4 regions of the Providencia huaxiensis genome follow, and region 1 is predicted to be linked to each of the others. Evidence: predicted binding sites of a transcription regulator. Region 1 holds the regulator's gene; each other region holds the start of a gene.
What was found. The regulator PurR, encoded in region 1, represses purine synthesis genes. The targets are predictions, from matches to a motif close to CANGCAAACGTTTGCNTG.
Positions count from the first base shown of each region.

Region 2: the regulator PurR is predicted to act here: its motif matches at 1,177-1,194, upstream of CYG50_RS20665 (NCS2 family permease).
Region 3: the regulator PurR is predicted to act here: its motif matches at 837-854, upstream of purM (phosphoribosylformylglycinamidine cyclo-ligase).
Region 4: the regulator PurR is predicted to act here: its motif matches at 1,051-1,068, upstream of purT (formate-dependent phosphoribosylglycinamide formyltransferase).

Region 1 is NZ_CP031123.2:1,146,824-1,149,034, forward strand. Features, by position in the region: gene punR (DNA-binding transcriptional activator PunR) at 1-411, shown strand, start outside; gene purR (HTH-type transcriptional repressor PurR) at 421-1,446, opposite strand; gene sodB (superoxide dismutase [Fe]) at 1,889-2,211, opposite strand, start outside.
Region 2 is NZ_CP031123.2:4,082,430-4,084,640, forward strand. Features, by position in the region: gene CYG50_RS20655 (amino acid ABC transporter permease) at 1-311, shown strand, start outside; gene CYG50_RS20660 (amino acid ABC transporter permease) at 313-1,065, shown strand; gene CYG50_RS20665 (NCS2 family permease) at 1,251-2,211, shown strand, end outside.
Region 3 is NZ_CP031123.2:1,822,970-1,825,180, forward strand. Features, by position in the region: gene upp (uracil phosphoribosyltransferase) at 1-565, opposite strand, end outside; gene purM (phosphoribosylformylglycinamidine cyclo-ligase) at 918-1,958, shown strand; gene purN (phosphoribosylglycinamide formyltransferase) at 1,958-2,211, shown strand, end outside.
Region 4 is NZ_CP031123.2:2,746,050-2,748,260, forward strand. Features, by position in the region: gene purT (formate-dependent phosphoribosylglycinamide formyltransferase) at 1-1,010, opposite strand, end outside; gene rarD (EamA family transporter RarD) at 1,134-2,060, opposite strand; partial or broken gene CYG50_RS14315 (LacI family DNA-binding transcriptional regulator) at 2,211-2,211, opposite strand, start outside.

The sequences.
Region 1 (2,211 bases):
ATGCCGTGGATGTGTGTCGCAAGCCCGGAACATCCATTAGCAAAAATAGGTGAAAAACTGACTGATGACCAAATGAGAGAGTATCCGAGCTTGTGCCTTGAAGATACCTCTCGTAACCTTCCCAAGCGTGATACTTGGGCACTTGATAACCAACGTCGGCTTGTCGTGCCTTACTGGGAAAATGGTCTAGCTTGTTTAGTTAACGGGTTATGCGTTGGAATGGTACCTGAGCATCGAGCAGCTCCGCTTTGTGAAAAAGGCCAATTAGTTGAGCTAGCATTAGCCCAGCCATTTCCACCCAGTCCTTGCTGTTTAACTTGGGTGGAAAATAACACATCACCCGCGCTCCGTTGGTTATTAGATTACCTTGGCGATAACGAAACGCTCAACGCAGAGTGGCTTTCAACTTAACTATTTGTCTTATCGACGGTAATCGATAAATGGACCGTCAGCGACAGAACGACGTTCTACAAGGCGAGGGTGGACTTCAATTGTTTGAGCATCTTCGCGCTTATTTACGATACGATCGAGCAGCATAGTGAAGGCCATTTGGCCTAAACGCTCTTTTGGTTGGTGGATAGTGGTCAATGCTGGGGTAAAATAGCGCGCATTTCGTACATTATCATAACCAATGATTGAAATGTCTTGTGGAACACGTAGCCCCATTTCATCAGCCGCACAAATGGCCCCCATCGCCATGATATCGCCGCCACAAAATACCGCGGTAGGGCGTTGTTTATGGCTTAAAATTTGCATCATTGCTTTATAACCAGACTCAGGTTCGAAATCACCTTGCACTATCCACTGGTCTCTCAGTGTGATCTTTGCCTCTTCCATTGCTTTTTGGAAGCCTGTTAAGCGGCCGATACCGGTGTTTCTTTCGAGCGAACCTGGGATCACACCAATATCACGGTGCCCACGATCAATTAAATAGCGGCCTGCAAGGTACCCACCATGGAATGAATTATCAATAATACTGTCTGTAAAATCACCTCGGGAGGTTCCCCAATCCATCACCACCATTGGGATATTGCGATAATCTTCAAGCATACTAATTAACGTATCTGGATATTCAGAACACATCACGAGTAGGCCATCAACGCGCTTTTGCGCTAACATTTGCAAATACGCTTTTTGTTTTCCCAAATTATTATGGGAATTACAAAGTATAAGCGTGTAACCTTTTTCATAACAACTATTTTCAACTGATTCAATGACTTCCGCAAAGTAAGGTGCTTCACTTGAGGTTGCGAGTAAACCAATCGACTTTGTATGATTAACTTTTAAACTACGGGCAACTGCACTCGGTGAATAATTGAGCTCTTTAATCGCAGCCCAGACCGCTGTCTTAGTATCATCGGCCACAAAGCGCGTTTTATTAATAACATGGGATACAGTCGTGGTAGATACGCCAGCGCGTTTCGCCACATCTTTAATCGTTGCCATGGGGAAAAAAAACTCCTGACCAATAACCGGTCTCAATAAGAATTCTTGTTAAAAAATTACCTGCATATTGATGCATTGATCCTTTGCTGGCAATAATTTAGCGATTTGTTGTCGATTTTGTCTGATCTAGCGCAAAAACGAAAGAAATAATTGATGTTATAACATGTGATATAGACACTAGTTTTACTTTTTTGGATATGTATACTTAATAACCTTAATTATTGCATGGTTATTTGTTAATTCAATTACATTAGAATGAGAGGAACTCATGGATACAGATGTTAAATATGGATTGCTTGCTGCATTGGGCTCATTAGCAATGATTATCTTTCTTGCTGCACATATTTTCTGATTTTATTTCAGCCTCAAGTAGGGTGAAATAAAAGGGCGAGTGTATCTCGCCCTTGTCTATTTATGCTTTGTTTCAATACTTGCTAGGTGACTATGCTAAGTTTTCTTCCACAAATTTCCAGTTAACCAGTGCCCAGAAGTTTTCTAAGTATTTAGGGCGGGCGTTGCGGTAATCGATATAGTAAGCATGCTCCCAAATATCAACGGTTAACACGGGTTTATCATCACCAGAAATTGGGGTCGCAGCATTCGATGTATTTACGATTGCAAGGCTACCATCTGCTTTTTTCACTAACCAAGTCCATCCAGCACCGAAGTTTTTGGTTGCTGCATCAGTAAACTGAGCTTTAAATTCAGCAAAAGAACCGAATGCTTTATTAATAGCTTCCGCAACTTTTCCTGTCGGCTCGCCAC
Region 2 (2,211 bases), 1.6 Mb from region 1:
GGCAAAAATATGCGGCATTTGCATTAGGGCTAACTTCATGGCAGGCCATGAAACTGGTGGTATTACCGCAAGCAGTAAAAATCGCTATGCCTCCGCTACTAGGCCAATATATGAATGTGGTGAAAAATTCATCATTAACAATGGCAATAGGTGTAGCGGAACTGTCTTATGTTTCTCGCCAAGTAGATAGCCAGACATTACAAACCTTCGCAGCCTTTGGCGTGGCAACCGTTTTGTATATTGCCATTATTGCAGTGATGGAAGGTTGGGGCCAGTGGCGCCAGCAGCGTAATTTGGCTCAGGGGGTATAAGATGGATTTTTCGATTATTGAGCAGAACTGGCAATATTTGTTATTTGGCACTTTCCCGGATGGCCCATTAGAAGGCGCAGCACTGACGTTAGTCATTAGCTTGCTTGCAGGTGCAGCTTCTATTGTATTAGGTACATTGGGGGGGATTGCATTAGCCATGCTGCGAGGTTTTTGGGTTAACCTATTCGCTGCAGTATTAGGTTTTTTCCGTGCATTTCCAGTAATTATGCTGATTTTTTGGACCTATTTCTTGTTGCCGATGTTATTGGGCACGGAAATTCCTGGGATAGCGACAGTTGTATGTGCATTGGCATTGATTACCTCTGCATATTTGGCTCATGCCGTGAAAGCGGGTATTTTAGCGATAGGTAAAGGGCAGTGGCAAGCCGGGATGTCCTTGGGGTTTAGCCGCTGGCAGGTATTGTGGAATATCGTATTACCACAGGCTTTACGTATGATGGTTCCGTCATTTATTAACCAGTGGGTGGCATTAATTAAAGATACCTCATTGGCTTATATTGTTGGGGTCGCTGAGCTGTCATTTTTGGCGACACAAGTGAATAACCGTGAAATGGTTTATCCTCTTGAAGTTTTCTTATTCGTCGCATTTATTTATTTTGTGATGTGCTTTGCGGTAGAAATTATTGCAAATAGGGTGGCGAAAAGGCTTAGTGCGCAACATCAGCCTCAGAAACTGGCAGCGAAACATCGTTTATTGTTTTGGCGTCGACAAAAACTATTAGCACTGTCTTAAATTAAACGTGGTGGTGAAATAACCACCACTTCTTCTATTAGTTACCATCAATTCTTTTATTATTTCACTCAAGTGTATCAGTTAGTTAGGACATTTTTGCCCATTACAGTTTACGCAATCGTTTTCTTTTGTGATTTTTAATTGTAGTATAGGGCGAAAAAAACTTTTTTTGGGCGCGATATCTAATGAGTAATCAATCTTCTAGCTCGGCACAACCGCAGGGCTTGTTTCAGCGTGTTTTTAAATTACAAGAACATGGCACCACAGCAAGAACTGAGGTTGTTGCTGGCTTCACTACCTTCTTAACGATGGTCTATATTGTCTTCGTTAACCCTCAAATTCTCTCAGTTGCAGGAATGGATATCAAAGCGGTATTTGTCACTACCTGTTTGATTGCGGCTATTGGCAGTATTTTGATGGGATTACTGGCGAATTTACCTATTGCTGTTGCGCCAGCCATGGGGCTGAATGCCTTCTTTGCTTTTGTTGTTGTTGGAGCGATGGGGTACTCATGGGAAATCGCGATGGGCGCGGTATTCTGGGGAGCTGTCGGGTTATTTATTCTGACGCTATTTCGCATTCGTTATTGGATTATCGCCAATATTCCTCTTAGCCTACGCGTTGGTATTACCAGCGGTATCGGTTTATTTATTGCCATGATGGGGCTGAAAAATTCCGGTATTATTGTTGCGAACCCGGACACGTTAGTTTCTATCGGTAACTTAACCCACCATAATGTTTGGCTGGGAGCACTCGGTTTCTTTATTATCGCTATTCTTGCCGCACGCAATATTCATGCCGCGGTATTAGTTTCTATTGCAGTGACAACATTGATTGGCCTAGCTCTAGGGGATGTGAAATATTCTGGGATATTCTCAATGCCGCCGAGTATCACGAGCGTTGTGGGGCAAGTTGATTTCTCTGGCTCTTTAGACTTAGCGCTATCCGGTGTGATTTTTGCCTTTATGTTAGTTAACTTGTTTGACTCATCAGGCACCATGATAGGTGTGACTGACAAAGCGGGTATTACGAATGAACGCGGGACTTTCCCACGAATGAAACAAGCGTTATATGTGGACAGCTTGAGTTCTGTCGCAGGTTCAGCGATGGGGACCTCTTCTGTCACTGCATATATCGAAAGTTCTT
Region 3 (2,211 bases), 680 kb from region 1:
CATTTAAATACTCATCAATTGAAGCAGTGTATAATTCAACATCTGGATGCGCAGCTTCCAAAGCTTTTAAACCTTCTGGCGCGGCAACAAGGACTAAGATTTTAATTGAGGTACAACCCGCATTTTTTAATAAATCAATGGTGGCAATCATTGAGCCACCCGTTGCTAACATTGGGTCAACGACTAATGCCATACGTTCTTCAATGTTAGATGCGAGTTTTTGGAAATAAGGGACAGGCTGCAGTGTTTCTTCATCACGATAAACACCTACCACACTGATACGTGCACTTGGAATACTATCTAATACACCATTCATCATACCAATACCAGCACGGAGAATTGGTACTACAGTGATTTTCTTACCTTTAATTTGTTCTATTTCTACAGGACCACACCAACCATCGATAGTCACTTTTTCAGTTTCAAGGTCAGCAGTTGCTTCATAAGTCAGTAGGCTACCAACCTCTGAGGCCAGTTCACGAAAGCGTTTAGTGCTTATATCATGATCTCGCATCAGGCCGAGTTTATGTTTAACGAGAGGGTGTTTTACCTCAACGATCTTCATGGGTTTCTCCTACTATTTAAGACGGCGGCGGACAAAAAAATCGCCGGATTATACCTCTTTTAGCTTTAGTTGCCACTAGATAACGCTTGATTTTGGTCAAAACAACAACGATTAACACAATTTTTTTTAAAATTATACCTCATATCAGTTAAGTTGAAATTGGCCAAACCGCAAATTTGATTTAAATAAAACTATTTATTATTTCTCTGTACTGCTTTTTAGCTTTCATATCCTTTGATTATGAGTACCCAAAAATTTCCAACACAAAGCTATCGCAAACGTTTGCCTAGCCTGTTAGAATAATGTCAGTGATGTTATTTTTCTCAAAAATGTAATTGCCTTGGGGGCCGTAGTGACTGATAAAACCTCTCTCAGCTATAAAGATGCCGGTGTTGATATTGATGCGGGTAACGCCTTGGTTGAACGTATTAAAGGTGTCGTAAAAGAAACCCGCCGCCCTGAAGTGATGGGCGGGCTTGGGGGATTCGGTGCATTATGTTCCCTACCGCAAAAATACCGTGAGCCTGTTTTAGTTTCAGGCACTGACGGTGTCGGTACCAAATTACGCTTAGCAATGGATTTAAAACGTCATGACTCTATTGGGATTGACCTTGTCGCTATGTGTGTCAATGATTTGATCGTTCAAGGCGCAGAGCCTCTGTTTTTCCTTGATTATTACGCGACCGGTAAACTGGACGTTGATACCGCTGCGAGTGTGATCACTGGTATCGCTGAAGGCTGTAAACAATCGGGTTGCGCGTTAGTTGGTGGTGAAACCGCAGAAATGCCGGGGATGTACCATGGTGAAGACTACGATGTGGCTGGTTTCTGTGTTGGCGTAGTTGAACGCTCAGAAATCATCGATGGCAGCAAAGTGAGTGCTGGGGATGCTTTAATTGCTTTAGCGTCTAGCGGCCCTCATTCAAATGGCTATTCGTTAGTTCGCAAAATCCTTGAAGTCAGTCAAACTAACCCAGAAGAAACACAATTAGATGGGAAACCTTTAGCTGATCACTTATTAGAGCCAACACGCATTTACGTTAAAAATGTATTAGAACTGATCGCAAATAGTGATATCCACGCCATTGCACACATAACAGGTGGGGGTTTCTGGGAAAATATTCCTCGCGTACTCCCTGACAACACACAAGCAATTATTGACGGTAGCAGCTGGCAATGGCCTGCTGTCTTCAACTGGCTACAGCAAGCTGGTGATGTTAGCACTCACGAAATGTACCGTACGTTCAACTGTGGTGTCGGTATTATTATTGCCCTGCCACAACAGGAAGTCGCAAATGCGCTTGCTCTGCTGAACAAACTTGGTGAAAACGCATGGCAAATCGGTACCATTGGCGCATTACCCGCAAGTGAAGAGCAGGTTGTGATCCGCTAATGAAAAAAATTGTTGTCCTCATTTCTGGCAGTGGCAGTAATTTACAATCATTGATTGATAGCTGCCACTCTGGGGCAATTGGCGCTCAAATTGTTGCTGTTATCAGCAATCAAGAGAATGCTTATGGTCTTGTTCGAGCACAACAGGCTGAGATCCCAGCCTGTTATTTAGATGCGAAACAGTATACTGACCGCCAAGCCTATGATGCTGCCTTACTCGCACAAGTTGACCAATTTCAGCCTGATTTAGTCGT
Region 4 (2,211 bases), 1.6 Mb from region 1:
AAAACCACATTTTGACTGTGTAAATTGGGTAAAATAACGGCTGAAGCGCTTGGCCCATATTGGCGGATCACACCGATTGGGAAACCAAGAAATGCACGCACATGTAAGGCAAATTCAGATAAACTCTGTGAAATAAGTGTCACCATCCCCGTATCATGAGGGCGAGGTGAAACTTCATTAAAGATGATATCATCACCACACACGAATAATTCAACACCGAATATTCCGTAGCCCCCTAGAGAGGTAACAATTTTCTCAGCAACGTCCTGCGCTTTTTTCAATGCAACCTCACTCATGTACTGTGGTTGCCAAGACTCACGATAATCGCCTTTTTCTTGCCGATGCCCCACGGGTGCACAAAAGTGAATACCATCTATCGCACTGACCGTTAACAATGTAATTTCAAAATCAAAATTAACCATTTTTTCAACAATCACACGTCCCTGCCCTGCTCGCCCACCTAGCTGTGAGTAATCCCAAGCCTGCTCTAATTCATCTTGAGAGCGGATCACACTTTGCCCCTTCCCTGACGAACTCATCACCGGTTTAACAATACAAGGAAAACCAATTTTTTCTGCCGCTGTGACAAAATCGGGTTTGCTATCCACAAATTGGTACTCTGATGTTGGCAGCTTCAACTCTTCTGCGGCTAATCGGCGGATCCCTTCTCTGTCCATAGTAAGCACAATGGCTTTCGCTGACGGAACCACTTTTTGCCCTTGCTGTTCAAGCTCCATTAATACCTGTGTCGCAATCGCTTCAATTTCAGGCACAATAATGTCGGGTTTTTCAATTAAAACGATTTGCTTCAGCGCTTCGCCATCAAGCATATTTATCGTATAACTGCGGTGTGCAATATGCATCGCCGGCGCATTATCATAGCGATCAACTGCAATAACTTCGATACCCAACCGTTGACATTCAATCGCCACTTCCTTGCCTAACTCTCCAGCGCCTAACAACATCACTTTTGTTGCTGATTTACACAGCGCAGTACCTAATTGATTCATAATTGATAACCCTACCGACAAAAAGTTAATATCAATTATATACGCAATCGATTGCTTTTACTATCAAGGATAAAAAGTCACAAAACAAAAACCTCATAACCATTTGATAATAATATCAATAAATTAATCTAGCGGTGTTTTATCACGCCCTGTAATAAAGGGGTCTTTATGTGAAAATTTAATATACTGTTTGCGTAAAATAGCGAATACACAAAACATTAAACCAACCCAGATGAATGAAAAACTGATGCCTTTAACCCAATCAAATAGCTCATTAAATAAAAATACGGCTAATAAAAATTGAATTGTTGGTTCTATATATTGTGCCAACCCGATCACCGTTAATGATGTTCTTTTAATTGCTGCTGTAAAAAAGAGCAACGGAATTATCGTAACAGGAGCGGCCAACATATAAAGAATTTTGATTTGCCAATCGCCTTGTGCCACTTCACTTAAACCATTAGATACTAACCACCACGTGATCGCTATTGCGATAGGAAGTAGCCAAAGTGCCTCTAGAAATAAAGACGTAATCACATCAAATCGAATAAATTTACGAATTAACCCATATATCGCAAATGCACTACCCATAACTAACGCTAAAATAGGTAATTCACCATACTGCCAAATTTGGTAACCGACCCCCGCACAAATAAAAATAACAGCCATTTTTTCTGCGAAAACAAGCCGTTCGCGAAGAAACAAAACGCCAAGTAAAATAGAAAATAATGGGTTAATAAAATACCCAAGGCTAGCGGCTAACACCTGCCCATGAGTTAATGCGTAGGTAAATGTTGTCCAAGATATCGCCATAACCGACGAACTAAATAAACAGAGGATTATCGATCGTTTATCAGACCATACCTGGCACCACAAAGATTTGTTTTTAATAATTAAGCGAACAAAAAAAAGTATAGGGATAGACCAGATAAGACGTTCAGCAAGCAGCTCTAGAGGTTCAGCGCCGGGAAGTAAACGATAAAATAATGGTGTTATTCCCCATAAGATATAGGAAAAAATAGCAAGGGCCACTCCCGAGCGAAGCAACATAATTTATCCACAATACAATCTGATTAAATATATTAGCTCCGTATCATACGCCAAAATGCAGAAAATAAAACTTGTTAGAAAAAGCGGTTTATTGGGAACTCAAAAAATCAATTGAATAGCTGCTTATTAGATTTGATTTTCTCGACAAAAT